4 regions of the Comamonas sp. C11 genome follow, and region 1 is predicted to be linked to each of the others. Evidence: predicted binding sites of a transcription regulator. Region 1 holds the regulator's gene; each other region holds the start of a gene.
The links. The regulator sigma-54, encoded in region 1, starts transcription at its own class of promoters, with help from an activator protein. The targets are predictions, from matches to a motif close to TGGCANGNAANCTGCTTT.

Region 1 (7,498 bases):
TCTGGAGGGCATGAACCTGCTGCCCCAGCTGCACGCCAAGGTGTTCCGTACCATTCACGTGGATCGCAATCTGCTCAAGACCGATGACGCCATCTTTGACTGGGTCGGCAAGCAGGGCGTGGATCTGGCCAAGTTCAAGGAGGTCTACAACTCCTTCACCGTGGCCAATCAGGCGCGCAAGGCCGCCCAGCTGCAAAACGAGTATGACGTGGAAGGCGTGCCCGCCATGGGTGTGGCCGGCCGCTACTACACGGACGGCACCAGGGCCGGCAATATGGACAATGTGCTGCGCGTGGTCAATGCGCTGATCGCCTCCAGCCGCAAGGCCTGAGATCAGGCAGCAGACGCCAGTGACGTTTGATGCCCAGCAAGCCCGCCGCCGTGCGGGCTTTTTTGTGGGTGTTTTTTACGCAAGTTGCAAAAAGGGAATGACTACAATGGATGCAAGAAACGTGCCTTCCATGAAAAAAACACTCATACCTCTTGCGCTGGCCTGCGCCCTGGCAGCAGCGACCGGCATTGTCCATGCCGAAAAAGCCGACAGCGCCAAGCCCATGAATATCGAGGCGGATGCGTTGCGTCATGACGAGCTGCAGCAGACCAGTGTCTTTACCGGCAATGTGGTGATGACCAAGGGCTCCATCGTGCTGCGCGGCGCCCAACTCGATGTGCGGCAGGATGCCGAGGGCTATCAGTACGGGGTGATCAAGGCCGAGGCCGGCAAGCGAGCATTCTTCCGTCAGAAGCGCGATACCGTGGCCGGTCAGCCCGAGGAGTTCATCGAGGGCGAAGGCGAAGTCATCGAGTACGACGGCAAGGCCGATATCGTCAAGTTCATCCGCCGTGGCGAGATGCGCCGCTACCGTGGCGGTCAGCTCAGCGATCAGGTCACGGGCTCCATCATCGTCTACAACAACATCACGGACGTCTATACCGTCGATGGTCAGAAGACCAGCGGCGGCCTGCCGAGCTCCTCCGTGGGGCAGGGCGGTCGTGTGCGCGCCATCATGGCGCCCAAGGACGGCACGCCGGGAGCCCAGCCCAAGCCTGCAACACCTGGCACGCAGCTGCGCCAGAGCATGACGCTGGGCGGCGAGAAAGCCGACGAGAAGAAATGAGCGAGCCGACTTTCTCCAGCAGCCGCAGCGGCGAGTCCGACAGCCGCCTGGAAGCCAAGCATCTGGCCAAGTCCTACGGCAGCCGCAAGGTGGTCAAGGATGTGTCCCTGTCCGTGCAAAAAGGCGAGGTGGTCGGTCTGCTCGGCCCCAACGGCGCGGGCAAGACCACATCGTTCTACATGATCGTGGGCCTGGTGCGCAGCGACGGCGGCGAGATCTTCATCGACGGCCAGCCGGTGGGCGGCATGCCGATTCACCAACGCTCGCGTCTGGGCCTGTCCTATCTGCCCCAGGAAGCCTCCATCTTTCGCAAGCTCAGCGTGGAAGACAATGTGCGCGCCGTGCTGGAGCTGCAAAAGGACGAGCAGGGCAAGACGCTGACGCAGGGCGAGATCGAAAAGCGCCTCACCGGCTTGCTGCAGGAGCTGCGCGTCGAGCATCTGCGCCAGTCGCCGGCACTGGCTCTGTCCGGCGGTGAGCGCCGTCGCGTGGAAATTGCCCGAGCCCTGGCCACGCAACCGCGCTTCATCCTGCTTGACGAACCGTTTGCCGGCATCGACCCGATTGCGGTGATCGAGATCCAGCGCATCATCGGCTTCCTCAAGGAGCGCGGCATCGGCGTGCTGATTACCGACCACAATGTGCGCGAGACGCTGGGCATCTGCGACCACGCCTTCATCATCAGCGACGGCCATGTGCTGGCCGAAGGCACGCCCGAGGAGATCGTGGAGAACGCCGATGTGCGCCGCGTCTATCTGGGCGAACATTTCAGAATGTGATGACCCCCACGCTCCTTCACTTTGTGTGGTCGCTGCCCCCGGAAGGGACCCTGACCGGCTGCGCCGGGGTTTGCCCTGGGGAGACCCGGCTGCCAACCCATGGCACTGTGCGCGTTTGCAATGATTGTCTGGGAGCCGCGCCTCGATGAAGCCAGGTCTCTCGCTACGCGTTTCGCAGCATTTGTCGCTGACGCCGCAGCTGCAGCAATCCATTCAGCTGCTGCAGCTCTCCACTCTGGAGCTGGCGCAGGAAGTCGAGCAGATGCTGGTCGACAACCCTTTTCTGGAACGTGCTGGCGATGAGGCCGAATCTACGGGAGATGCTCCTGTAGATGTAGCTGCTAGCGCAAGTGAATACAACACTTCAGACAGTATTCATGCTGAAAATGATGCGAAGCAAACGCAAGCAGCTGCTGAAACAATAGCGGAGACGCCAAGTGCCGAGACCCCGGAAACGCTGAACTGGGAGGCCGACGGCATGGACGGCCAGGACGGGGAATGGGGCGGCGAATCCAGCAGCGAGTGGGATACGCCCTCGGCCAGCAGCTCCACACGCAACCGCGATGGCGATGACGAAACCGATGCCATCGATCTGGCGCGCGAGCACCAGAGCCTGACCGACTTTCTCCATCGTCAGGCGCTGAGCCTGCATCTGGGCGCGGCGGACATGGCGGCACTGCGCTTTCTCATCGAGTCGCTCAACGACGACGGCTATCTCGAGGATTCCCTGCAGGAGCTGGCGCAGAGCCTAGCCGGCGACGACCTGGAAGAGCGCGAGGAGCTGGAGCAGCACTTTGTCATTGCTCTGAAGCTGCTGCAAAGCCTGGAGCCCGTGGGCGTGGGCGCGCGTGATCTGGCCGAGTGCCTGCAGCTGCAGCTGCGCGACCTGATCCGCACCGCCGAGGACGAGGGCACGACCGAGGCGCATATGAACCGGCTGCTGCTGGCGCAGGCCATCTGTGCGCAGCCCATGGACCTGCTGGCGCGGCGCGATCTGCGCAAGCTCACCAGCCTGTGCGGCGCGCGCGAGGAGCAACTGCGCGAGGCCATGGCATTGATTGCCAGACTGGAGCCGCGTCCGGGGCGTCGCTTTGTCGATGTGGAACGCCATATCGTGGTGCCCGATGTCATCGTGCGTCCGGTGCGGGCCGGCGCCGGCCGGATGGACTTTTCCGTGCAGCTCAACCCCGAGGTCATGCCGCGTCTGCGCGTGCACGACATCTATGCCGGTGTGCTGCGCCGCCACAAGAACAGCGACGGCCATGCGGCGCTGCAGCAGCAGCTGCAGGAGGCGCGCTGGTTCATCAAGAACATCCAGCAGCGCTTCGACACCATCTTGCGTGTTTCCGAAGCCATCGTGGAGCGGCAGAAGAACTTCTTTGTGCATGGTGAGCTGGCCATGCGCCCGCTGGTGCTGCGCGATATCGCCGACACCCTGGGCCTGCACGAGTCCACCATCAGCCGCGTGACCACGGCCAAGTACATGGCCACGCCCCAGGGCACCTTCGAGCTCAAGTATTTCTTCGGCTCGGGCCTGGGCACGGAAACCGGCGGCAGTGCCTCCAGCACGGCCGTGCGTGCGCTGATCAAGCAGTTCGTCGATGCCGAAGATGCCAAGAAGCCGCTATCGGACGCCAAGCTGGCCGATATGCTCAAGGAGCAGGGCATCGAGTGCGCGCGCCGCACCGTCGCCAAATACCGCGAGCAGCTCAAGATACCGACGACCACGCTGCGCAAGGCGCTGTAGGGCACCGCAGAAACAAGAAAGCCGCTGATGCATCGCACAGCGGCTTTCTTGTTCTGCATTTAGGGCGGGAGCCTTGATAAGGCATTTCTCAAGTCAGGGGCAGCGAGCAAGAGCCGCCCTTGCGGCGATGCCGCCGTCCCCCTTGGGGGCGCCCGGCCAGGGGGAAGGCGCGTAGCGCCTCAGGGGGTTATCAAGAAACCAGCCACCAGATAAACCAGACCAGCACGCCGATCATCAGTCCGAACTTGAGGATCTTGTAGAAGGTCGGATTCCAGTTGCGGAAGGCGCGGCGGTACTTGCCCGCATAGAACGAGATCTTGAACAGCTTGCTGATCATGCCGCGCGGATCGCCTTCGTTGTTGGGCGAGCTGGCGGCGGCCACCACATTCTTGCCCAGCCAGTGATTGAGCCACTGGGCAAAGCCATTGGTCATGGGACGCTCCACGTCGCAGAACAGCACGATGCGGTTGCCCTCGCTGCGGTTCTCGGCCCAGTGCATAAAGGTCTCGTCGAAGATCACGCCTTCGCCTTCGCGCCAGCTATAGGGCTGGCCGTCGACCTCGATCATGCAGCGGTCGTCGTTGGGGGCCAGCACGGCCAGGTGATAGCGCAGCGAGCCTGCATAGGGGTCGCGGTGCAGATTGAGCTTGGCGCCGGGCGGCAGCTCGGCAAACATGGCAGCCTTGACGCTGGGAATCGACTTCACCAGGGCCGTGGTCTTGGGGCACAGCTCCATGGCCGAGGGGTGGGCGTCGCCGTACCATTTGAGGTAGAAGCGCTTCCAGCCGGTCTTGAAGAAGGAGTTGAAGCCTGCGTCGTCGTTGTTGGCGGCGGCCTTGATCTGCATGTTCTTTTGCAGATTGACGGCTTCCTCGCGGATTTCACGCCAGTTGGCCTGCAGCGGTGCCAGCTCGGGGAAGGTGCTGGTGGGCAGGTAGGGCGTGCGCGGTACCTTGCTGAACATCAGCATGAAGACGTTGAACGGCGCCGTGAACGTGGAGTGATCAAACAGCTGGCGCAGCACCTTGTGGCGCACCTTGCCGCGCAGATGCATGTACAGCCCGCAGCCAAAGAAAAGCAGCACCAGTGCCAGAACGATAATTTTTGCCATAAGAGCCAATTTTACCGGGGGCACCCCGGCGGCCACCATGGGGGCAGGTCAAACAGAACCGGGGTAGGGGAATATCAAAAGCAATAGCTGCCGGCGCTTGACGGCCAGGCGCAGCAGCCCGCCTGTTAGATGCTCAAGGCAGAGCCAGTACGGCGCAGTTGCACAGATCGGCACTCTCGAAGGCCGTTCTGTCGCCCGCTTTGAGCCCCGGCACGGGGAACAGGCGCACAGTCAGCGGCTTGTTGAGGCGAAAAGCCATGGTGCCCGTATCGCGCATGACGGCAGCGATCTGCTCGGCGCTGCTGTCGCCCGGCACGGGTACGGTATCGAGGCCGATGCCGCAGACGCTGCTATAGGTCAGCAGGGCGCGGATATCGAATTCGTCATTCAGACTGGCCTGGGCCAGGCCTTCGTCCTCGGTCACGGCCAGCATCAGGCCGCTGAATCCGATCTGCGTCACGCCGCTGACCGATTTGAAGACGCGGGTCAGCAGGGCCGAGGCTTCCACCGTGCCGCTGGCGCCGAAACAGGGCACGCCCAGCAGTTGGTAGACATCGACCATGGAGGCGCAGGACTTGGACGGCGCAGCCGAGGTGTCCATGCCCGCGATATGCCAGCCCTCGGCCAGCGTCACGCCGTCGGCACAGCGCTGGATGGCAGTGGCATGCTCGTTCAGGGTCTGGCTCAGGCGCTCGAATGCGAGCCTGAACCACGCCGCGTGATCGAGCTGCAGGCGCTGCTGCTGCAGCTGCTGCAGTTCAGCCACCATGAGGTCTGGCGTCTCCAGACCCAGCACCAGGGCGCCGTGGTGCTTGCCGCGGTGGTAGCTGGCCGGGAAATAGGGAATGCCGGGCGCGCAGTTGAAGTTGACCGTGAAGTTGAAGTTGCCTTCGCCGCGCGGCGTGGTGCGCGCGATTTGCTGAATCGCCTGCACGCTGTGGGCCAGCAAGTCGGTCTGCAGAAAGCCGTGTTCATCCAGATCGATGTTCACGCAGGCGTTGCACAGGTCGCCGTAGGCGGCAATCAGCTGCGGCAGCAGGGCCACTTCCTGCGCATTGCGCGCTTCGCCCACGGCAAAGCGGATGCGGCGTTTGCCGGTGTTGATGGTGTTGAGCGTTTCGGCAATGCGCTGCAGGCCGGCGAGGGCGCTGTCTATGCCGCAGACGTTCAGGTATTCGCCGAACGGGTTGCTCACGATGCGGATGGACTGCACCTGATAGCCCCGGGCCTCGATGGCATCGGCCACGGCATCGCATTGCTGCTTGGCCTGGGTCAGGCCGGCCTGCCAATGTGCCTCATCGGCGCTCAGGTTGACAAAGGCAGTGACGGTGCGCACGCGCACCAGAGGGTTGAAGCTGATATTCATAGCAGTATCCGCAGGCAGGAGAATGGCTGGTGGCCATTTTGCCTCTGAATATGCCGATCACAGCAGGCGTGTGCCCAGCGGCACCTCCCTGTCGGGCACGCACAGGGCCACGGCTCCCGTGGCATCGTGAAAACCGGTCACAAGACATTCGCTCATCAAAGGCCCAATCTGCTTCTTCGGAAAGTTGACCACGGCCACCACCAGGCGGCCAATCAAGTCCTCGGGCCGGTAATGCTCGGTGATCTGTGCGCTGGACTTGCGCTGGCCCAGCTCGGGGCCCAGGTCCACCAGCAGCTTGTAGGCAGGTTTGCGAGCCTCGGCAAAGACCTCGGCCTGGAGCACGCGGCCCACGCGCAGCTCCACCTTCATAAAGTCGTTCCAGCTGATTTCTTCCATGTCGTCATTGCTCCTTGGCCTGGCATCATGCCTTGGGCCCTGCGTGCATCTGTAGAGCAACGCTTGTCGTGCGCGGGCACCGGAAAAGGCCTAGCGCGTATGCTTATGCCCTGTAAAGCGCACAACAGGCTCCCGTGAGCGTCCGGCGCCTGCGCCGTTGCTGGCGCGCACTGATTTCTATGAACCAACTGCATTTGTTTCTGCCCTGCGCCGCCGGCGTCGAGGGCTTTCTGGCCGACGAGGTCCACGCCATCACCGGCGCCAGCGGGCAGGATCTGCTCGTGGGCCGGGGCGGCGTCATGCTGCGCGGCATGTGGCGCGATGCCATGCTGCTCAATCTGCACAGCCGTCTGGCTCAGCGCGTGCTGATCGAGCTGTCGCACACCATGTACCGCAGCGAGAACGATCTCTACCGTGCCGCCAGCGAGGTGGCCTGGGAGATCTGGTTCACGCCCAAGGAAACCTTCAAGATCGAAGTCACGGCCCAGCATAGCCCGCTGACCAGCCTGAACTTTGCGGCGCTCAAGGTCAAGGACGCGATTGCCGACCGTTTTCGCGCCAAGCGCAACGGCGTGCGCCCCAGCGTCGAGACCCATCACCCCGATGTGCGCGTGCACCTGCACCTGACGACCGACGGTGCCACCATCTATATCGACACCTCGGGCGAGGCACTGTTCAAGCGCGGCTGGCGCGAAGACAAGGGCGATGCCCCGCTCAAGGAAACCCTGGCCGCAGCCATGATTGCAGCCTCGGGCTGGAACCCGCATGGAGACAATCCCCAGCCGCTGTACGACCCCTGCTGCGGCAGCGGTACCCTGGTGATCGAGGCCGCGCAGATCGCGCGCAGGATTCCGGCCGGCATTCTGCGTCGCTTTGCGTTCGAGAAGCTCGTGCCTTTTCAGCGCCATGTATGGGAAGCCATGCTGGATGAGGCGGAGAGCCAGATCCTGCCCGAATCGCCGGTGGGCATTTACGGCTCTG
Region 2 (7,498 bases), 1.1 Mb from region 1:
ATCGAGCCGCAGCAGGCTGTGCAGCCGCGCCAGCACCTCGGCGCCGGGCTGCGCATAGGCTGCGGCGCGGAACTGCACGCCGGTGCGGCCCTGATCCGCTTTCTCCAGCGGCACGGCGCGTCCAAACAGCACGCAGCTGGCAAAGTCGAACTCGGCCATCAGTTCGCTCAGGGCCTGCCGAACCGACTGCACCTGCTGGTCATCAAGCCAGGCCATGCCCAGACAGGTCCAGGGCAGCTCGGCCTTGAGCAGCCTGACGGCCACATGCTTGAGCTCGGGCTGCTTGGAGCGCGGGCAGCGCTCGGGGGTGGTCAAGGCGTTGACTCCGGCAAGCCGCTGTCCCTTGGAGCCCATGCCGCTCAGGTACATGCTGCCCCAGTGCATGGGCAGATAGAGCTGTGCGGGCTGCAAGCCCGGGTCCGCCTTGACGGGCAGCACGATGGCGCCATAGCGGTTGGAGACATGGACCAGATCGCCGTCCTGCAGCTGCTGCCTCTGCATGTCCTGGGGACTGGCCTGCAGTTGAGGTTCGCTGGCATGGGCGAACAGACGCCCCAACTGGCCAGTGCGCGTCATGCCATGCCATTGATCGCGCAGGCGGCCGGTGTTGAGACTGAACGGATGCCGTGCATCGCGCGGCACGGCCGGCGTCTGCCAGGGCTGTGCATCAAAGCGTGCACGCCCATCCTCGGTCGCAAACACCGCATCGCCATACAGACGCTGCCGGCCCTGGCTAGCGCCTTGGGGCATGGGCCATTGCTGGGGTCCCTCGACCTCGAGCATCGCCCAGCTCAGACCCGTGATATCCAGATCGCGCCCTCGTGTGGACTCGCGATGCTCGTTCCAGATGGCTTCTGCACCCGCGTCGGCATTCGCAGTGTCATAGGGAAACAAGCTTGGCAGCGAGGGCCGCAGATGCTGCTCCAGGCGCCGCGCCAGCTGCACGCCTATCTGCCAGTCATGGCGTGCCGCCCCCGGCGCGACCACGGCGGCGCGCACCCGCGAGATGCGCCGCTCGCTGTTCGTGACCGTGCCCAGCTTCTCGCCCCAGGTGGAGGCTGGCAGCAACCAGTCGGCATAGGCCGTGGTCTCGGTCGCTGCAAAGGCCTCCTGCACCACCACCAGCTCGGCGCGCTCCAGCGCCCTGCGCACCATGGCCTGTTCGGGCATGCTCTGCGCGGGGTTGGTGCAGGCAATCCACAAGGCCTTGATCTGGCCGTCGGCAGCGGCCTCGAACATCTCCAGCGCTGACTTTCCGGGCTTCTGCGGAATCGACTCCACACCCCATAGCCGTGCCACTTCTGCCCTGTGCCCTGCGTTCGAAAGATCACGATGCGCGCTCAGCAGATTGGACAGTCCGCCCACCTCGCGCCCGCCCATGGCATTGGGCTGGCCCGTCAGTGACAGGGGCCCGGCGCCAGGCCTGCCGATCTGGCCCGTCGCCAAATGCAGATTGATCAGCGCCGCATTATTGGCCGTGCCACTGCGGCTCTGGTTCAGACCCTGGCAGTAAAGGCTGAGCGTGGGACGACGCGCGTCCGCCGGCTCCTCGGCACCGCCCAGCGCCATCCAGCGCGCCGCCAGGTACAGGTCCGGCACGGGCAGGCCGCAGATGGCAGCGACCTTCTCGGGCGTGGCTTCGCGCACCAGTTCCTTGAGCTGTGCAAAGCCGCTGGTGTGCTGCGCGATGAAGGCGCTGTCCGTCCAGCCCTCCCACAGCATGATGTGCAGCAGACCGTGAAACAGCATCACATCGCTGCCCGGCTGCAGCGGCAGATAGAGATCGGCCAGCTCTGCCGTCTCGGTACGGCGCGGATCGGCCACGATGATCCTGAGTTGCGGATTGCGCGCCCTGGCCTCTTCCACACGCCTGAACAGAATGGGGTGCGCCCAGGCCATATTGCTGCCCGTGATGAACATGCAGCCGGCCAGGTCTATGTCCTCATAGCAGGCCGGCGGTGCATCGGCGCCCAGCGTGGCCTTGTAGCCGGCCACGGCGCTGCTCATGCACAGCCGCGAATTGGTGTCGAGATTGTTGGTGCCCAGCAAGCCTTTGACCAGCTTGTTGAAGACGTAGTAGTCCTCGGTCAGCAACTGGCCGCTGAGATAGAAACCCAGTGCATCGGGCCCATGGGCGGCGCGAATGCCGGCGATACGCGCCGCCAGTTCATCCAGGGCCTGATCCCAGCTCGCGGCCTGCGGCGCGGATGTCCGCTCCAGCCTGCGCATGGGCTGCAGCAGGCGGGCCTGCTGGGCATAGGCGGGCGCGGCCGTCAGATGCAGGGTGCTGCCCTTGGTGCACAGACGGCCCAAGTTGGCAGGATGCTCGGGATCGCCACGCACGCCGGTAATCTGCAGGCCATCGGACTCGATGACCACGCCGCAGCCGACACCGCAATAGGGGCAAGTGGACTTGGTTTCTTTCATGGCGTCACCGAAGAGAAGCTGCGGCGCCCATGGTCACCGCAACGCGGACCGCCGAAGGCGAGTCCGCAGCCGACACCGCAATAGGGACAGGTGGATCGAGTCTCATGCATGGCAGACTTTCAGTGAAATCATGCTGTAACGCTTTCTGAACAAGCGCATGCAGCTATTCATTTCATATCAACATAGACACTAGGCCGTGGCACAGCCGGATTTGCCCGCGCAATGCGCAGGACCGGCATGCGGGCGGGTCTGCTCCAGGGCGCGGTTGGCCAGCTCGTCGGCGCGCAGCTGCACCTCGCCGTCCTGCACACGCACGCTGAAATAGGGCGTGCAGCCCTCGTCGGGCGCAGCCGCCTCGCCGCTGCTCAGTGCAATCGTCCAGTTGTGCAGCGGGCAGGCCACGCTGCGACCGAACACAATGCCTTGCGAAAGCGGGCCGCCCTTGTGCGGGCAGCGATCCAGCAGCGCAAACACCTCGTCGTCGGCATTGCGGAACACGGCCACATCCAGCCCTTGTGCGCGCGCCACGCGGCGCGCTCCCAGCACGGGGATGTCGTCCATCGTGCAGATAGAAATCCATTCGCTCATTTGCATCTCCTAAGCTCCCCTGAGCCGCCTTGCGACTTCCCCCTCTCTCGCTTTGCGGGAGGGGAGCGACGGCCTCGCTACGGGGCGGCGGGGCCGCCCAGGCCCTTGCTCACCGTCCCTTGGCTATGCCGCGCCAGGTTCGTAAACTGCTGAAAAATTGAAAGAGGTTCTCGGTTTCAGGCAATAGCTGACACATCAGCGGGCAAAGCCTGGAATTGCCGCGTGTCCACGGCCGCCTTGTCGGTCTCGAACCAGGGATCGGGCTCGCCGTCCAGTGCAAACTGCAGCTGCTCCCACAGCGCCCTGCGGCCCTCGGCATCGTCGAGAATGCGTCGCTTGACATAGTCCAGACCCACGCGATTGATGTAGTGCACCGTGCGCTCCAGATACCAGCCTTCCAGCCGGTACAGCTGCATGAAGGCGCCCGTGTACTCCATCACCTCTTCGGCGGTCTTGAGCTTGGTGAAGAAATGCGCGACCTCGGTCTTGATGCCGCCGTTGCCGCCCACATACATCTCCCAGCCCGAGTCCACGCCGATGATTCCCACATCCTTGATGCCGGACTCCGCGCAGTTGCGCGGGCAGCCGCTGACCGCGAACTTCACCTTGTGCGGTGCGTACATGCGCCACATGGCGCGCTCCAGGTCCTTGCCCATCTGGGTGCTGTCCTGCGTGCCCATGCGGCACCATTCGCTGCCCACACAGGTCTTGACCGTGCGCAGCGCCTTGGCATAGGCATGGCCGCAGGGCATGCCGATATCGTTCCAGACGGCCTGCAGATCCTCCTTTTTTACGCCCAGCAAATCGATGCGCTGGCCGCCCGTGACCTTCACGGTGGGTATCTGGTACTTGTCCACCACATCGGCAATGCGGCGCAGCTCGGAGGCCGTGGTCTCGCCGCCCCACATGCGCGGAATCACGCTGTACGTTCCGTCCTTCTGGATATTGGCGTGGCTGCGTTCGTTGATGAAGCGGCTTTGCGGGTCGTCCCTGGCTTCCTTGGGCCAGGTGCTGATCAGGTAATAGTTGACGGCCGGGCGGCAGGAGGCACAGCCATTGGGCGTGCGCCACTCCATGAAGCGGAACACCGCATCGGTGCTCAGCAGCTTGTGATCGCGGATCGCATCGCGCACGGCCTGGTGCCCGTGGTCGGTGCAGCCGCACATGGCCTTGGTCTTGGGGGCCGCCGAGTAGTCGCCGCCGGCCGTGAACATGATGATCTGCTCCACCAGTCCCGTGCAGGAGCCACAGCTGGCACTGGCCTTGGTGTGCTTGCGCACATCGTCGAGCGTGAACAGGCCCTTGTCCTTGATGGCCTTGCAGATCGCGCCCTTGGTCACGCCGTTGCAGCCGCAGACCTCGTCGCCGTCGGCCATGGCCGCGGCCTTGCTCTGCCCCTGGTGGCCGGTATCGCCGAGATTGGATTCGCCGAACATCAGCTTGTCGCGGATATCAGCCACGCTGCGGCCCTCGCGCAGCAGCTTGAAGTACCAGCTGCCGTCCACCGTGTCGCCGTACAGACAGGCACCGACCAGCTTGTCGTCCTTGATGACCAGCTTTTTGTAGACCCCCGCGTAGGGGTCGCTCATGAGAATTTCCTCGGTATCGCCGCCGCCCTGGAAATCGCCTGCGGAAAACAGATCGATGCCCGTGACCTTGAGCTTGGTCGAGGTCAGGGAACCCAGATAGCGGCCGATGCCGAACTCGGCCAGATGGTTGGCCAGCACCTTGCCCTGCTCGAACAGGGGCGCCACCAGTCCGTAGGCAATGCCTCGGTGTGCCGCGCATTCGCCCACGGCATAGATGCGCGGATCGGTCACGGTCTGCAGCGTATCGCTGACCACGATGCCGCGACTCACAAGCAGATGCATGGACTCGGCCAGTTCGGTGCTGGGACGAATGCCCACGGCCATCACCACCAGTTCGGCGGGTATCTCGCTGCCGTCCTTGAAGCGCACGGCGCGCACGCGGCCGCTGCGTCCTGCGTCTTCGTCGCCCAGCAGTTCCTGCGTCTGCGCCTGCATGCGGAACTGCATGCCGCGCTCGGCCAGCGATTTCTGCAGCATGCGGCCCGCCTGATCGTCGAGCTGACGCTCCATCAGCCAGTCGCCGACATGCACCACGGTGACCTGCATGCCGCGCTTCATGAGGCCGTTGGCCGCTTCCAGTCCCAGCAGGCCACCGCCGATCACCACCGCATGCCTGAGTGTCTTGGCCGCTTCGATCATGGCCTCGGTGTCGGCAATGTCACGGTAGGCCAGCACACCCTCCAGGTCCTTGCCGGGGATGGGCAGGATGAAGGGCTTGGAGCCCGTCGCCATGATCAGCCGGTCGTACTCGGCGCTGGCGGTCTCGCCCAGGGCATTGACCGCATGTACCGTGCGCCGGGCCCGGTCCACGGCCGTCACGGTATAGCCGGCGTGCAGCAGGATATGGTGATCCTGGTACCAGGACCAGTCGTTGAGCACGATATCGCCGAGCGTCTGCTCGCCGGCGAGCACGGGCGACAGCAGAATGCGGTTGTAGTTGGGATGCGGCTCGGCGCCGAAGACCGTGATGTCGTACAGATCGGGAGCAATGGCCAGCAACTCTTCCAGCGCGCGCACGCCTGCCATTCCGTTACCAATCATGACCAGTTTGGATTTTTTCATCTGAGTCCCCGTGGGCTTGCGAAAAAGGCCTCCCGCGCAGAACCCCTGCGCTTGGCAGCAACACCTCCGAAGAAGCGCCTGTGTCCTGAGACGGCCCGGCAACAAAAAAAGACGTCTGCATGCTTCATGACTTGCATGAGCATGTAGACGTCTTTGTCTTTTGGGTTCTGATCCAGCCTTGCACCATCACCCTGTGGCCCACCTTGGCCACGACAGGGAACATGCAATTGCCATGCCAGCTCTGCCGTCTCGTGGAATGCAGCAGGCAAGAAAGAGATGCACCATCCTTGTGCCTGTGCGCCGCTTTGCTGTGCACCAAACAAACATGGCGCCCCAGGGCGCCATGCAACAGACATCGAGGCGAGGCTCAGGCCGCTTTTTCCACATGGCCCTGGCGCGTGTAGAGAAAGTCGATCACCGCCTTGCGGTAGCTTTGATACTGGGCATCCTCGGCCAGCTCCACCCGGCTGCGCGGGCGTGGCAGTGCCACATGCAGCGCCTCGCCAATCGTGGCAGCGGGACCGTTGGTCATCATCACGATCTTGTCGGACAGCAGCACGGCCTCGTCCACATCGTGCGTGACCATCACCACGGTGCTCTGGGTGCGTGCCACGATCTCCAGCAACTCGTCCTGCAGCTTGGCGCGCGTCAGGGCATCGAGGGCGCCGAAGGGCTCGTCCATGAGCAGCACCTGGGGCTCCATGGACAGGGCGCGGGCAATGCCCACGCGCTGCTTCATGCCGCCCGAGATTTCGCCGGGACGCTTTTGCGCCGCATGGCTGAGGCCCACCATGGCCAGCGCCGCATCGGTGCGCTGCGCCAGTTGTGCCTTGCTTTCGCGCTTGCCGAAGACACGCTCCACGGCCAGGTGCACATTGCCCCAGCAGCTCAGCCAGGGCAGCAGCGAGTGGTTCTGGAAGACCACCGCACGCTCGGGGCCGGGGCCCTTGATCTCCTTGTTGGCGCACAGCAATGCACCGCCCGTGGGAATGGTCAGGCCGGCAATCAGATTGAGCAGCGTCGACTTGCCGCAGCCCGAATGCCCGATGAGACTTACGAACTCGCCCTTGGCAATGTTCAGATTGATGTCGCGCAGCGCGGGAAACAGGCCCTTGGCGGTCTTGAAGGTCTGCTCCACCCCGTGGATCTCGATGTACTTGGTGCTGAGAGATGTATGCATGAGGTACTCCTTGCTATTTTTCGAGGCCACCGTGGCGCCGGCTTTGCCGGGCCACCGGTGGTGCCCCCTTGAGGGAGTGACGCGCCCGAGGGCGCGGCTCAGGGGTGGGTTAAGTCTTGACCTCTTCAAACGTAAAGGCCGAAGCCAGCTTGACCAGGGCCCACTCCAGCACCAGGCCCACGATGCCGATCACGAAGATGGCGATGATGATGTTCTTGACGTTGAGGTTGTTCCACTCGTCCCAGACCCAGAAACCTATGCCCACGCCGCCCGTCAGCATCTCGGCGGCAACGATCACCAGCCAGGCCGTGCCCACGGCCAGGCGCACGCCGGTCAACATATAGGGCAGCACGGCAGGAAACAGAATGGTGGTGGCGATCTTCCACTCCGACAGATTGAGCACGCGCGCCACATTCATATAGTCCTGGGGCACACGCTGCACGCCCACGGCGGTGTTGATGACCATGGGCCAGATCGAGCAGATGAAGATGGTCCAGATGGCTGCCGGATTGGCGCCCTTGAACACCAGCAGGCCGATAGGCAGCCAGGCCAGCGGCGATACCGGACGCAGCAGGCTGATCAAGGGGTTGAACATGCGCGACAGAAAGCTGAAGCGTCCGATCGCGAAGCCCAAAGGGATGCCGACCAGTGC
Region 3 (7,498 bases), 1.1 Mb from region 1:
ATAGGCCGCTGGGCGCGAGATCTGGGGGCTGCCGTGCCGGGGCGGCTGGTGGCCAGTGCCAAAAGCTGGCTCTCGCACACCGGCGTGGATCGCACGGCTGCCATCCTGCCCTGGGGGACAGGCGAGGACGTGACCAAGGTATCGCCGCTGGCGGCATCCAGCTCCTATCTGGCCCATGTGAAAGCAGCATGGGACAAAGCCCATCCCGAAGCGCCACTGCACCAGCAAAGCGTGGTGCTGACGGTGCCCGCTTCATTTGACGAGGGTGCACGTGCGTTGACGCTGGAGGCCGCGCAGATGGCAGGTCTGCCGCGCGTGCAACTGCTGGAGGAGCCCAAGGCCGCGTTTCACGACTGGCTGGTGCTGCAGGGTGATGAGCTGGCCGCGCAACTGGCGGACAGCCGGCTGGTGCTGGTGGTGGATGTGGGCGGGGGAACTACCGATCTGACGCTGATCCGCGTGGATGCATCGGCCGACGGCGGCCTGCCCACGCTGACGCGCACGGCTGTCGGCGAACACCTGATGCTGGGCGGCGACAACATGGATCTGGCGCTGGCCCATCAGCTTGAGACTGCGTTTGCGGGCAAAGCGGGAGACCAGGGCCAGAGGCTGTCCGTCCAGCGCTTTGCCCAACTGGTGCAGCGCTGCCGCATGGCCAAGGAGCAGTTGCTGGCGCAGAACGCGCCAGAGCAGATCGGCATCACCTTGCTCGGGGGCGGCAGCAAGCTGCTGGCGGCGACTCAAAGCGTCACGTTGACCCGCGAGCAGGTGCGGCAGTCGGTGGTCGACGGCTTTTTGCCGGTCGTGCAGATCAGCGATATGCCCGCCAGGCGGCAGGGCGCGCTGCGCGGCTTTGGTCTGCCCTATCCGGCCGATGCGGCCATCAGTCGTCATCTGGCGCAATTTCTCGCCCAGCATGCAAGCGGGGGGCTGCCCGATACCGTGTTGCTCAACGGCGGCGTGTTCCACGCCCATGCCATGGTGCAGCGTCTGACGGAATTGCTGGGCCGCTGGCGCGGCAGGCCGGTGCGCGTGCTGCACAACCCGCACCCGGACTGGGCCGTGGCGCGCGGTGCGGCGGCCTATGGACTGGCCCGCCATCAGGCAGAGCTGGCGGCGACTCAGGTTGCCGCACCCAACCCGCCCGAAGCACGGGCTGGGCAGGCATCAGCAGCGATCAAAACCATGGTGCCGCGCATTGGCGGCGGTTCGGCACGCAGCTACTGGTTGCTGCTGCCGGGCAAGAGAGGCGAGGCTCCGCAAGGCCTGTGCCTGCTGCCGCGTGGCACGGAAGAGGGCGTGCGCATGGTGCTCTCTGGCCGGCGCTTTGCGCTCAAGCTGGGCCAGGCCGTGCGCTTCAGTTTGCTGGCCAACAGCCAGAGCCATGTGCCTGCGCAGCCCGGCCAGATTGCACCTTTGAGCGGTGAGGGCTGGGTAGAGCTGCCGCCCTTGGTCACGGTGCTGCCCGCGCCCGAAGGTCGGGCTGCGGCCCAGGTCGAGGTGCAGCTGCAAGCCTGCATGAGCGAGGTCGGCACGCTGGAAGTGCGCTGCGTGGCCGTGCCGGATGCAGGCCGGTCCTGGTTGCTGTCTTTTGCCGTGCGTGGTGCTGCAGCTTCCGAATCAATAGCTGACAACGTAGATGCGCAAAGCGCTGAGGACCGGAAATCTTCAAATTCTTTGATGGCCAGGCTGCCCGAAGCCGTGGCCCTGGTGGATCGCATCTTCGGCACGCAGGCGCAGGAGGTGACGGCCCGGGAAGTGCGCCAGCTGCGCCAGTCGCTCGAGAGAGTCCTCGGCCCGCGCGAGGGCTGGGAGCTGGACCTGCTGCGTGCCTTGTTCGATGCGCTGCTGGCCCGTTCCAGGCGCCGCCGCCGCACGGCCGACCATGAGCGCGTCTGGTTCAATCTCGCAGGCTGGTGTCTGCGCCCCGGCGTGGGTGCAGAACTCGATGGCTGGCGCATAGACCAGGTCTGGTCCTTGTATGGCCAGGGCCTGGGTCATGCCAAAGAGGCCGCCAACTGGACGGAGTGGTGGGTGTTCTGGCGTCGCGTGGCGGCGGGTCTGAACGAGACCCGGCAGATGGAGCTGCTCGAAGACGTGGCCGGCCATATGCACAAGGCCGTGCAGCAGAACACGCGCGGCAAATCCAGCCATGGCAGCTATGACGACATGCTGCGCCTGTTCGCGGCCATGGAGGCCGTGCCCTGGCAGTACCGCCAGGAAATGGGGCAGTGGATGCTGCAGCGCCTCAGGCGCGAGGATGAAACCGTGCAGACCTGGTGGGCCATAGGCCGCCTGGCGGCACGCCAATCGCTGGCCGCCAACGCCCATCTGGTGATGCCGCCCGAGGCGGCTCTGGAGTTTGTGAACGCCACGCTGGCCCAGGACTGGCGCAGGAACGAAACCGCAATGTTTGCCGCTGTGCAGATGGCCCGCATGACGGGCGACCGCGCGCGTGACCTGCCCGATGCCATCAGAGCGCAGGTGCTGGAGAAGATGCGCAGCAGCAGTGCGCCCGAGCGCTGGATGACCATGGTCGAGCAGGTGGTGCAGATGGAGGCCGAGGACCAGAAGCGCAGCCTGGGCGACAGCCTGCCGCCGGGTCTGGTGCTGTTGTGAAGATGCCGTGCCGCCGCAGCCAGGCTTGGAGTCAATGCATTTGCAGGAGGCTGCCCCTGCCAAACGCGATGGCTGAACAGTGAGCGCTGTTCAGGCCCTCCGGTCAGCGATGCAAGAATGGCCTGTTGCATGGGACGACAGGCCAGCATGGAGGGCTGGCAGCATCCATGTCCACCACCACAGGAAATGATTGCCATGAAGTTTGAAGAAGCTGCGCGCACCGAGATGGCGCGAAACGCTGTTTTTATCTCCGGAAACCAACGCCGCTCGCTGCTGCTTGCGGCGGTGGCTGCCGTGGTGGCGGCTCCTCTGACGCAAGCATTGGCGCAGGGCGGCAACTGGCCTGCCAAGCCGATTACCTTTGTCGTGCCCCAGGCACCGGGCGGTGCCAACGATGTGATTGCGCGAGCCGTGGCGCAGGGGCTGGAGAATTCGCTGGGCCAGCCCGTCATCGTGGAAAACCGCGCCGGTGCCAACGGCAATCTGGGCACGGGCCAGGTGGCGCGCAGCGCGGCCGACGGCTACACCTTTCTGGTGACGGCGCAAAGCGCCTACACCATCAATCCGGCGCTTTATTCCAGGGTGCCGTTCGATCCCATCAAGGATTTCACCCCCGTAATGCAGCTGGCCGTCGCGCCTTATCTGCTGGTGGTGAACCCGAACTTTCCGGCCAAAAATCTGGACGAGCTGGTGGCCTATGCCAAGGCGCATCCGGGCAAGGTGGAATACGCCTCTGCCGGCAACGGCACGCTCAACCATCTGCTGGGCGAGATGCTGAAAAAACAGAAGAACGTGAGCCTGCTGCATGTGCCTTACAAGGGGGCATCGGCCGCCGCCACCGATGTGGTGGCCGGCCAGTTGCCGGTGACCTTTGGCAGCTTTCCGGGCGTGATGCCTTTTGTCAGCAGCGGCAAGCTGCGCGTGCTGGGCGTGGCGTCCGACAGGCCGACCTCGCTGGCACCCGAGATCCCCGTGCTGGGCAAGGGCCTGGCCGTGACCAGCTGGTACGGCTTGTTCGCACCGGCCGGTACGCCGCAGCCGGTGGTGGACAAGCTTTATCAGGCCGTGAAGACCGTGCTGGCCAGGCCCGAGATGGCCGAACGCCTCAAGACTCTGGGCGCCGAGCGCGTGGAGTCCACGCCGCAAAGCTTCAAGGACATGCTGCCGGCCGAGCTGGCGTACTGGAAGCAGGTGGTCAAGGACTCCGGCGCGCATATCGACTAAAGGGGACGCAGCTTGTTGATTCATCTGGCCGCTGCCGGACCCTTTCGTCGCTCACGGATGGTGTTGACCCTGTTCATTGCGGCGGTCATCGCCATCGGGCTGGCCTCGCGCCGGGGCTACGTGCCCTTTCCCGTCGTGCTGGGCAACTATCCGGGCGATGCGCTCTGGGCCTGGGTGCTGCTGCTGTGCGTGGCCTGGCTGCGGCCGGCCATCACGCGCGGCAGGCTCATGGCCTGGTCACTGGTCATCGCCTTTGCCATCGAGTTCCTGCAGCTCTATCAGGCCCCCTGGATGCAGGCCCTGCGTGCCAACAAGCTGGCCTATCTGGTGCTGGGCAACGGCTTCGATCCCCTGGATCTGCTGGCCTATGTCGTGGGAATCGGTGCGGGCGCCATGGTGGACCGGCTCTGGGAGAAGCGGCAGCGTCGCCTTGCCTGAGATGGCATGAATCGTGCTGATCGTCCATGGCATCAACATGACGACAAGCACTACCCCATGAAAACGCCTCTGCACTATCTGGTGGCTGCAAGGCAAAGCGAGATTGCCGAGCTGGAGCAGATCAGCCGCGCCAGCAGCCTGGTGGCGAGCGTGTCCGAGCTCGTCCATGCGCTGCAAAAAGAGCGCGGTCTCTCGAATATCTTTCTGGTCAGCGGCGGAGCACAGGCGCAGCAGAGCCTGCTCGACCATGGCCTGCATGTGGACCGGGTCATGGAGCGGGTCTGCCTCGCGCTTGAAGAGCTGGGCGCGCGGGCGCCGGGTGCGCATGGCGCTCGCCTGTTCAATGCGATCGCCAATGCGCTGCAAGGCTTTGAAGCCCTGCCGCTGCTGCGCCGCCGGCGCGATGCGCTGCAGCTCAGTGCCGAGGACTGCACTCAGGCGTTGATCCGCATGATTGCGGCCTGCCTGACCGTGGTGTTCGAGGCGGCGGACAGTGCTTGCGATCCCGATATCGCGAAATTGCTGGTGGCGCTGTTTCATTTCATGCAGGGCAAGGAGCTGGCGGGCCAGGAGCGTGCCACGGGGGTTGCGGCGTTTACCGCAGGGGTAGGCAGGACGGAGCGTCAGCGCCATTGGCTGCATCTGATCGAGTCGCAGGAGCGTTGCTTTCAGGTGTTTGCAGACTTCGCCAGCCCCTCGGGGATGGAGCGCTGGCAGCAGCAATGCGGGGCCTGCCCCGATATGACGGTGATCGAGCGGCTGCGTCGAATGGGCTGCACGGCCGGTGACGGCCTGCCGCTGGACCGCAGCCTGAGCTCGCCGTGGTTCGAAGCCTGTTCCAGCCGGCTCGACGCCATGCACCAGATTGAGGCATTCCTGGCCGAGGAACTGCAGGCCCAATGTCTGCGCAAGCTGGAGCAGGCCGGCGCCGCGCTCTGCCAGCAACTGGCGCTGCTGGAGATGCAGCCGCAGCCGGGGACTCGCGCCGAAGCGGCTGCAGCCTTTCTGGGGGCCACGCAGTCAGCCGCCTCCTTTCCTGCTGAGGGCGCATATGGGTTGCAGCTCGAGAAAAGCATTGTCTTGCTGGTGCAGGAGCAATCCATGCGGCTGCAGGACATGCAGACCGAAATCGACAAGGCACGCGCCACGCTCAAGGAGCGCAAGACCATAGAGCGGGCCAAGGGCGTGCTCATGAACTACCGCCAGCTCAGCGAGGGCGATGCCTACAAACTGATCCGGCAGACGGCCATGAACCAGAACCGGCGCATGCTGGATGTGGCCGAGGCGATTCTGGCCACGGTGGACCTGCTGCCGGGCAGCACCAATTCATAGCCTTGGCTGCGCTGTGTTTGTTGTGCTGCACCAAATATGGGCCAAAACCGGAGGCGCAAAGCCTGCTCCGCCTCTGATCAAGGCCTGGCATGGTTTGTGCATGACTGTTGATGTCAAGCAGACCAAAGGCGGTCGCGCTTAAAGCGTTATTACGAGTGACCTGGGACAACGGCGTCCTTTTCTCCTCACACCCGAGGAGGGAAGGGCGCCTTTTTGTTTTCCGGATCGCCTTCACCACGATTCTTGATGGAGTTTTCTCATGAGCCAGCGCCTTCCTTCGTCTACTGTTCCTGCGCCCGAGCCCGTATCTGCCGGTGGCCGGCGTGAGTTTCTGCGCGTGGCCGGTGCTGCTGCCCTCTATGGCACGCTGGGCCACCATGGCGCCTGGGCCGCAGGCTCCGACGCGCCGGAGAAGAAGGAGGTCAGGATCGGGTTCATCCCGCTGACCGATTGCGCCAGCGTGGTCATGGCCTCGGTGCTGGGCTTCGATCAGAAATACGGCGTGAAGATCGTCCCCAGCAAGGAGGCAAGCTGGGCCGGCGTGCGCGACAAGCTGGTCAACGGCGAGCTGGACTTCGCCCATGTGCTCTATGGCCTGGTCTACGGCCTGCATCTGGGTGTGGGCGGCCCCAGGAAGGACATGGCCGTGCTCATGAGCCTGAACAACAACGGCCAGGCGATAACGCTCTCCAAGGCCCTGGCCGACAAGGGCGCGGTGGACGGAGCCAGCCTGGCCAAGGTGATGGCCAGGGAAAAACGCGAATACACGTTTGCCGGCACTTTCCCCACAGGCACCCATGCCATGTGGATGCATTACTGGCTGGCGGCTGCGGGCATCAACCCTTTGTCCGAGGCCAAGCTGATCACCGTGCCACCGCCCCAGATGGTGGCCAATATGCGCGTGGGCAATATGGATGGCTTCTGCGTGGGCGAGCCCTGGAATCACCGCGCCATCATGGACGGCATAGGCATTACGGCCAATACCACGCAGGATATCTGGAAGGATCACCCCGAGAAAGTGCTGGGCACCACGGGCGAGTTCGCACAGAAGAATCCCAACACTTGCCGCGCCGTGATGATGGCGATTCTCGAGGCCGGCCGCTGGATCGACGCCAGCCTGCAGAACAAGACCAAGATGGCCGAGACCGTGGCCCAGAAGTCCTATATCAACACCAGCGTGGACGCCATCAACCAGCGCATTCTGGGGCGCTACCAGAACGGACTGGGCAAGACCTGGGACGACCCCAACCACATGAAGTTCTTCAACGACGGGGCCGTGAACTTCCCCTATCTCTCGGACGGCATGTGGTTTCTTACCCAGCACAAGCGCTGGGGCCTGCTCAAGGCTCATCCCGACTATCTGGCCGTGGCCAAGCAGATCAATCGCATCGACCTCTACCAGCAGGCGGCAAGCCAGCTCAAGGTCAGCGTGCCCAAGGATGTGCTGCGCAGCAGCAAGCTGATCGACGGCGTGGTCTGGGACGGCAAGAACCCTGCCCAGTACGCCGACAGCTTCAAGATCAAGGCCTGAGGCCGCCACCCGACAGGAGAACCATCATGGTCAGTGCCGTACTTCACGCGCCGCTCGAACTCGACCCCCCGCACGATCCGCAACTGGCAGCCCAGGCGGCCAATGATGCGCTGCTCGAAACTTCAAAAGAGATAGCTTCTGGCGCAGAACTTGTAAAGGCTGAAGTGCAAAAAGATATCAAACCCAAAGCGATGGTCACGGCTGCGGTTGCGGTGGCACCCAGCCGCTTGCGCCAATGGGCTGAACAGCTATTTGGTCAGGCCCTGCCGCCGCTGCTGGGGCTGGCGCTGCTGGTTGGCCTGTGGTCGCTGGTATCGAGCAGCACCGGCAAGAGCATTCCTACCCCGGCGGAGA
Region 4 (7,498 bases), 1.1 Mb from region 1:
AGCCCAGCTGCAGTGCCTGGGTCACGTCATCGGCATTCGCTGACAGAAACAGCTGGGCTCCCAGCGGGCGCAGATAGCCGAAAGGGTCGCGCCCCTGGGTGAATACGCCGCGCTGTATGGAGTGCAGGCCGTGGGCCTTTGCCGAGCGGAAGACGCGCATGCCGCTGACGGGGTCGTTGCGCGAGAGCAGCACCACTTCCACATGCTGCTGTCCTTCCGTGTTGAAGGCCAGCAGCTTCTTGACCAGCGAGAAGGCCACGCCGGGTGCGGCAGGCACGTCCAGCCGCTCGCGCTGCAGGCGCAGATAGCTCGCCGGGTCGCTGTCCTCGAAGAGGCGGTTTTCCTCCTCGAAATCGAACAGGGCTCGCGAGGAGATGGCGACGACGAGCTTGTCGTTCAGGGTCATGGCCATGGCGGTACGGCTTCAATCGGATGTGCAGACAAGCTCTGATGATACGCAGGCCGCCGCGCCCTCACCAGTTGGCTTCGCGCTCGGGCGTGGCACTGATGTGGTGAATGGACAGATCGGCTCCGTCGAATTCCTGCTCCTGGCTCAGGCGCAGCCCCATGGTCTTCTTGAGCAGGCCGTAGACCAGCAGGCCACCGAGGGCCGCCCAGGCCACGCCCATCAGCGTGCCTATGAGCTGGGCCAGCGGATGCACGCCGCCAAGCCCGCCCAGTGCCTGCGTGCCGAAGATACCCGCCGCAATGCCACCCCAGGCGCCGCACAGACCGTGCAGCGGCCACACGCCCAGCACATCGTCGATCTTCCATTTGTTCTGCGTCAGCGTGAACATGAAGACAAAGATGGCGCCGGCGGCGGCCCCCACGACCAGCGCCCCCAGGGGGTGCATCAGATCCGAGCCCGCGCAGACGGCGACCAGGCCGGCCAGCGGGCCGTTGTGCACAAAACCCGGGTCGTTCTTGCCCACGGCCAGGGCTGCCAGCGTGCCGCCCACCATGGCCATCAGCGAGTTCACGGCGACCAGACCGGAGATCTTGTCCAGACTCTGGGCGCTCATCACATTGAAGCCGAACCAGCCCACGATCAGAATCCAGGCGCCCAGCGCCAGGAAGGGAATGCTGGAGGGGGGCGTGGCGGCAATCGCTCCGCCCTGGCGGTAGCGATTGCGGCGCGGGCCCAGCAGCAGCACGGCGCCCAGGGCGATCCAGCCGCCCACGGCATGGACCACCACGCTGCCGGCAAAGTCGTGGAATTCGGCGCCGGTCAGCGCCTTGATCCAGGCCTGCACGCCGAAATGCTGGTTCCAGGCAATGCCCTCGAAGAAGGGGTAGATCAGGCCCACGATCATGGCCGTGGCGATCAGCTGGGGCCAGAACTTGGCGCGCTCGGCGATGCCGCCCGAGATGATGGCGGGAATGGCGGCCGCGAAGGTCAGCAGAAAGAAGAACTTGACCAGGCCATAGCCGTTGAGTTCCGTCAGCTGCTCGGCACCCACGAAAAAGTGCGTGCCGTAGGCCACGCCATAGCCGAGAGCGAAATAGACCACGGTGGAGACCGAGAAGTCGACCAGGATCTTGACCAGGGCATTGACCTGGTTCTTGCGGCGCACGGTGCCCAGTTCCAGGAAGGCGAAACCGGCGTGCATGGCCAGGACCATGACGGCGCCCATCAGAATGAACAGGGCATCCGCGCCCTGTTTTAGTGCTTGCATGAAAACGCTCCAGCTGAAATTTGCTATTTATTGGTGCGAAATTGCGGAAAAAACCCGCAATGCACTAAAAGAAAGCAAGAATTGCGCCAAGCTGGAGTGGGTGCTTCCGCACCGTTGCCGGCGCGGCCGGCCTATTTGACGAACTGGTTGAGCTGGATGATGGGCATGAGCACGGCCAGCACGATGAGCATGACCACCAGTCCCATGACGACGATGAGCAGCGGCTCGAGGATCGTGGCCAGGTGCATGGCACGGCGCTGGACCTCGGTGGACAGCTGGGTGGCGGCACGCTGCAGCATCAGCGGCAGCTGGCCCGTCTGCTCGCCCAGCCGGGCGAACATGGCGACCAGGCCCGGAAAGCGCTTCTTCTGAGCCAGGGCCGAGGCCAGTGGCGCGCCTTCGCGCACCAGCACCAGCGCATCCATGGCATCGGCGCGCAGGGCGCGGTTGTTCAGCGTCTCGGCCGCGGCCTGCAAGGCCTTGAGAATGGGCACGCCCGCTCCGGCCAGCATGGCCAGCGTGCCGGCAAAGCGCGCCGCGTTATAGCTGCGCGAGAGCCGGCCTATGAGCGGCAGACGCAGCCACTGGGCATCGAAGCGCTCGCGGAATGCCTCGTTCCTGAGAGCCAGCCGAAAGCCCACGGCAGCCAGCAGCACCACGGCCAGCATGAACCAGCCGTAGTGGCGCACAAAGTCGCTGATGCCGAGCATGACCACGGTGAGAAACGGCAGCGCACGCTTGGTGCCGGCAAACACGCCGGCCACCTGCGGCACCACATAGCTGACCAGAAAGATCACGATGACGATGGCCACCAGCGTCACGATGGCCGGATACAGCGAGGCGCCGATGAGCTTGGACTGCAAGGCCTGGCGCGCCTCCAGGTCGTCGGCCAGGTTTTCCAGCACCGGACCCAGGCTGCCGCTGGATTCTCCGGCGCCGATCACGGCGCAGAAGATATCGGAAAACTCGCGTGGATGCTGTTCCAGCGCCCTGGCAAAGCTGGAGCCTGCATTGACCTCTGCCCGCAGCGCTGCAACCAGCTGATGCTGGCGTTCGTCCTCGGCTTCCTCGGACAGAGCGGCCAGTGCGCGTTCTATGGGCAGGCCGGAGCTGACCAGGCCCGAGAGCTGGCGGGTCCATACCGCGAGGCTGGTGGAGTTGAAGACCGGGCGCGTGAACCATCCGGAAGCGCCGGTGCGGCCCTGGCCCTTGCCTGCGGCGACGGGCTCGACCTGCAGCGGCACCAGGGCCTGGCTGCGCAGCTGGCTGCGCGCGGCACGGGCGTTGTCGGCTTCCAGGGTGCCCTTGCGGGTCTGGCCCTGGGCATCCAGGGCTTCAAAGGTAAAGGCGGGCATGCGCGAATCGATCTGACGGGTGAGGGGTTGGTGCAGATGGTAGCGACTAATGATGTCAGCACTTCGGCGTTGGGGAGAGCGAACCCGGCTTGACGCAGGTCATGGCTGCCGCGGGTGAGGTCGGCACAATGGTCTGCCGATTCAAGAATGCGAGGTTTTGATGCTCAAGGACAAGGTTGCATTGGTGACGGGGGCTGCATCCGGCATAGGCCGTTGTGTGGCGCTGACATGGGCCCGGGAAGGCGCGCGGGTGGTGCTGGCCGACCTCAACGAGGAGCAGGGCCAGGAGACCGCGGCCCTGGTGCGAGAGCTGGGTGCCGAGGCACAGTATCTGCGCGCCGACGCCGGCAGCCCGGCGGATCATGAAGCGCTGGTGGCCCTGACCATGCGCCACTTCGGCAGGCTGGACGTGGCCTGCAACAACGCCGGCATCGGCGGAGCCAGCGCGCCAACCGCCGACTATCCACTCGATGCCTGGGAGCAGGTGCTGCGCGTCAATCTCTCGGGTGTCTTCTATGCCTGCAAATACCAGATTGCCGCCATGCTGCAGGGCGGTGGTGGCTCCATCATCAATATGGCGTCCATCCTCGGTGCCGTGGGCTTTGCCAACTCTGCGGCCTATACGGCGGCCAAGCATGGCGTGCTGGGCCTGACCAAGGCGGCGGCACTCGAATATTCGGCCCGGGGCGTGCGAGTCAATGCCGTGGGGCCGGGCTTTATCCAGACCCCCATGATCAGCGGTCTGGAGCAGGACCCGGCCACGCATGCGGCGCTGGTGGCGGCCCACCCCATGGGACGCCTGGGCCAGCCTGAGGAGATTGCCGAACTGGTGGCCTGGCTGGCCAGTGACCGCGCGTCGTTTGTGACGGGTGCTTATTACCCGGTCGACGGCGGTTACCTGGCACGCTGAGTGGTTTGCAGCGGTTTGCTATAGGTTTTGATGGCCCTGCTCTTGACGGACGGTCGCTGCGGGCCAAAACCTTTAAACGACTGGCGCCATGGCTGCGGCTTGCATATCGCCGTCGATCTCGTCGGCGCGCACCGAGGCTGCACGCTGCAACAGCGGCGTGGCATAGGCCTCGAATTCGGGCCGTCTGGGCAAGCTGCCGTCCATCATGCTCCAACCGATATAGCTGGCCAGATACAGATCGGCGGCCGTGAAGTGGTCGCCGCAGACATAGCGTTTGCCGGCCACCGCATGCAGCAAGGTGTTCAGCACATCGTCAAAGCGGCCAAAGCCCGCGCTCATGGCCTGCTGATGCGTTTGCGATTTCAGCCAGCCTTCGTTGTGGGCGGTTGTGACGGCCTCCACCGGCCCGGCGACAAAGAACAGCCAGCGAAAGTAGCTGGCGCGCTCCGTGCTGCCCATCGCCGGGGCCAGTCGTTTCTCGGGGAAAAGCTCGGCCAGATAGGCAAGGACGGCTCCGGTCTCGGTGACCACGGCGTCGCCATGCTGCAGCGCCGGGACCTTGCCCATTGGGTTGATGGACAGGTACTCGGGCGACTTCATCTCGGGTCCGAATTCCAGGTCAACGGTTTCATAGTCGGCACCGCACTCCTCCAGCATCCAGCGCACCATGCGGGCGCGTGATCTGGGGTTGCTGAAAAAGCGCAGCTTGGGCTGGTGAGGTGTGGACATTGCGGTTCTCCTTGGCGGGCTGTTGTGACATGGCAAAAACGCCATGCAGCCAATGTAGGAGCGGGGGCTGACAGTTTCTGTCAGCAGCGCCGCTCAATCCAGCGTGTAGCCGGTTTCTTCCAGCCAGCGCTGTATCAGGGCCTGACGTCGCTGTGGATAGCGTTCGCCCAGATCTTCGAGCGCGTCCACGCGGTCGGCGCGAAAGTGACGAAAGGCCTGGCGCAACTCGCACCAGGCAGAGACCACGCGGCTGCGCTCGAAGTAGGCCATGGCAAACGGCCAGACCCGGCGCTGGCTCGGCACGCCATGCTGGTCCCGGTAGTGCAGCACGACCTTGTGTTCGGCGCGGATGGCGCGGCGCAGCGCGGCCTGCCAGGGCTCGGCCGGAGGGTCTGTCTGCATATTGGGAACCAGCAGGCCGCTGGTGTCGACGGCGATGCGCAGCTCCAGAGGCAGTGCCGAGCGTATGCGGTCCATGGCGGCGGTGGCGGCCTGGGCCAATTGCGGATCGGCTTGCAGGCTGGCCCAGCGCGCGCCCAGCAGCAGTGCCTCCAGCTCGTCGGCGTTGAACATCAGGGGCGGCAGCAGAAAGCCGGGCCGCATCTCGAAGCCTATGCCGGGGTCGCCCAGAATGTCCGCGCCCTGACTGCGCAAGGTGGCGATGTCGCGGTAAATGGTGCGCAGGCTCACGTCCAGCGCCTGGGCCAGTTGCGGCCCGGTCTGTGGCAGACGTGCACGGCGCAGGGCATCCAGCAGCTGCAACAGGCGGGCGGAACGACTCATGGCGTGGGCTTTCTTGGCTATCGACGGTTTGTGGAACTGCCGGAGTTCAGGACAGAGATGGGCTGCAAGGATCATCTCGATGGTGCCCCGCGCGGAGAGCGGATCACAGCGCGGAGTGGGCGCAGAGCAGCGGCCTGTGCGGGCAGTGGAGGCTGAGGGAAGTATGCAGGCCGCAGAAGAACCATTGGGAATTTACCCCGGGTCTGAAGATTTTGTAACACCTAAGATGGTTTGTTGAATGGCACGGTCGTGCTATTCCTCAAAACGACAACGGAGACAATTTCATGCCCATTCATCGAGTCGGGTACGCACGGTACCTCGCCCTTTCTTCAATTGCCGCCGCCGCAGCCTTGCTGGCAAGCTGCGGCGGCTCGGATTCACCTGTGAAGCCGCCAGAGAGCAAGTTCAGCGCCGAGATCCGGCGCACCACAATGGGTGTTCCACATATCAAGGCCAAGGACTGGGGCTCCCTGGGTTACGGCGTTGGGTATGCGCAGGCGCAGGACAATCTGTGCACCATCGCCGATTCGATGCTGACCTACCGCGGCGAGCGTTCCCGCCATTTCGGCGGCGAAGCCCTGGCGGTCTACAACAGCACCATTGCGCAGCCGCGCAACATCGACTCCGATTTCTATTTCCGGCAGGTGATTTCCGACGAAAACATCGTCGCCATGGAGGCCGCACAGCCCGAAAAGCTGATCAGGATGGTGGAGGGCTTCGCTGCCGGCTACAACCGCTATGTGAAGGAGGTGAAGTCGGGTCAGTCAAAGGCCAATGCCGCCTGTGGTTCACAAGACTGGGTACAGCCCATCACGGCCAACGATATATGGCGCCGTGCCTATGCAGCAGGGCTGGCTGGCGGATATGCCAATTTCGTGGCGGCGATCGCCAATGCCCAGCCGCCGGTGACCAAGACGGCGAGCGCCAAGTCGGCAAGCCTGCAATTGGCAGCCATGAAGGCGCCCGAACTGCAGGTCGGCGGTAAGGCCGGTATCGGCAGCAACGTGTACGGCTTCGGCACCACCGGCACGGCCGGAGACAGTCCACTGCTGTTCGGCAACCCGCACTGGTACTGGAAGGGGCCAGATCGTTTCTATCAGATGCAGCTCACCATCGACGGCGAGGTGGACGCGAGTGGCGCGGCCTTCCTGGGCCTGCCCATCGTGCAGATCGGCTTCAACAACAACGTGGCCTGGAGCCACACGGTGTCCACCGCACGGCGCTTCGGTTTCTTCGTGCTGGGCCTGGATCCAAAGGATCCTACGCGCTACATGATGGACGGCCAATCCGTGCCGATGACAGCCAAGGATGTCACCATCGGCGTGCGCAATGCCAATGGCGGTGTGGATCAGGTCACGCGCACAATGTACCAGTCCGAGCATGGCCCCATCGTCAATCTTGCAAGTCTCAATCCGGCCATGGGCTGGACCGCGCAGAGCGCTGTCGCCATCCGCGACATCAATGCCGGAAACTACCGCACGCTGCGCACATGGATGCGCTGGAACCAGGCCAAGTCGTTGGACGAGTTCACCCGGATCCAGCGTGAAGAAGCGGCGATTCCCTGGGTCAATACGGTCGCCGTGGGCAGGGACAGCAAGCAGGCCTGGTATGCCGATCTGGGCGCGGTGCCGAATGCACCGGATGCGCTGCTCAAAACCTGCACGACGCCGTTCAGTGCCGCCGCAGCTGTGGCGCTGCCGCGCGTGCCGGTCTTGAGCGGTGCGAGCGCGGCCTGCAAGTGGGTGACCGATACCGATTCGGTGCAGGCCGGGGCCATCGGCGTGAGCCGCATGCCGACGCTGATGCGTGACGATTACGTGGGCAATATGAACGACAGCTACTGGCTGAGCAATGTGAATCAGCCGCTGACGGGCTTCCCGGCGATCTTCGGACCGGCGGGCACGCAGTCGCAATCGCTGCGCACCCGGCTCGGCCATACCATGGCCGTGCAACGTCTGGCAGGCTCCGATGGCTATGCAGGGAAATCTGCCACCAGCGAGATCGTGCGCCAGATGGTGCTGGATAGCCGGGTGCAGTCGGCGCAG

Region 2: the regulator sigma-54 is predicted to act here: its motif matches at 5,887-5,904, upstream of nirB (nitrite reductase large subunit NirB).
Region 3: the regulator sigma-54 is predicted to act here: its motif matches at 5,699-5,716, upstream of NOX35_RS03475 (CmpA/NrtA family ABC transporter substrate-binding protein).
Region 4: the regulator sigma-54 is predicted to act here: its motif matches at 1,748-1,765, upstream of NOX35_RS03840 (ammonium transporter).

The regions. Positions count from the first base shown of each region.
Region 1 covers NZ_CP101743.1:5,466,239-5,473,736, reverse strand. Annotated here, with positions in the region: gene NOX35_RS25280 (thiol:disulfide interchange protein DsbA/DsbL) at 1-331, shown strand, start outside; gene lptA (lipopolysaccharide transport periplasmic protein LptA) at 462-1,118, shown strand; gene lptB (LPS export ABC transporter ATP-binding protein) at 1,115-1,897, shown strand; gene NOX35_RS25265 (RNA polymerase factor sigma-54) at 2,043-3,644, shown strand; gene NOX35_RS25260 (aspartyl/asparaginyl beta-hydroxylase domain-containing protein) at 3,835-4,755, opposite strand; gene NOX35_RS25255 (DUF711 family protein) at 4,889-6,121, opposite strand; gene NOX35_RS25250 (tRNA-binding protein) at 6,179-6,517, opposite strand; gene NOX35_RS25245 (class I SAM-dependent RNA methyltransferase) at 6,697-7,498, shown strand, end outside.
Region 2 covers NZ_CP101743.1:773,597-781,094, reverse strand. Annotated here, with positions in the region: gene NOX35_RS03500 (nitrate reductase) at 1-2,427, opposite strand, end outside; gene NOX35_RS28745 (hypothetical protein) at 2,424-2,537, opposite strand; gene nirD (nitrite reductase small subunit NirD) at 2,617-3,015, opposite strand; gene nirB (nitrite reductase large subunit NirB) at 3,192-5,666, opposite strand; gene NOX35_RS03485 (ABC transporter ATP-binding protein) at 6,034-6,846, opposite strand; gene ntrB (nitrate ABC transporter permease) at 6,956-7,498, opposite strand, start outside.
Region 3 covers NZ_CP101743.1:765,977-773,474, forward strand. Annotated here, with positions in the region: gene NOX35_RS03455 (Hsp70 family protein) at 1-2,619, shown strand, start outside; gene NOX35_RS03460 (tripartite tricarboxylate transporter substrate binding protein) at 2,815-3,843, shown strand; gene NOX35_RS03465 (DUF2809 domain-containing protein) at 3,856-4,281, shown strand; gene NOX35_RS03470 (nitrate regulatory protein) at 4,288-5,613, shown strand; gene NOX35_RS03475 (CmpA/NrtA family ABC transporter substrate-binding protein) at 5,873-7,144, shown strand; gene ntrB (nitrate ABC transporter permease) at 7,171-7,498, shown strand, end outside.
Region 4 covers NZ_CP101743.1:850,243-857,740, forward strand. Annotated here, with positions in the region: partial or broken gene NOX35_RS03835 (5'-nucleotidase) at 1-412, opposite strand, end outside; gene NOX35_RS03840 (ammonium transporter) at 474-1,676, opposite strand; gene gspF (type II secretion system inner membrane protein GspF) at 1,808-3,031, opposite strand; gene NOX35_RS03850 (SDR family NAD(P)-dependent oxidoreductase) at 3,192-3,941, shown strand; gene NOX35_RS03855 (glutathione S-transferase family protein) at 4,014-4,670, opposite strand; gene NOX35_RS03860 (YafY family protein) at 4,764-5,453, opposite strand; gene NOX35_RS03865 (penicillin acylase family protein) at 5,738-7,498, shown strand, end outside.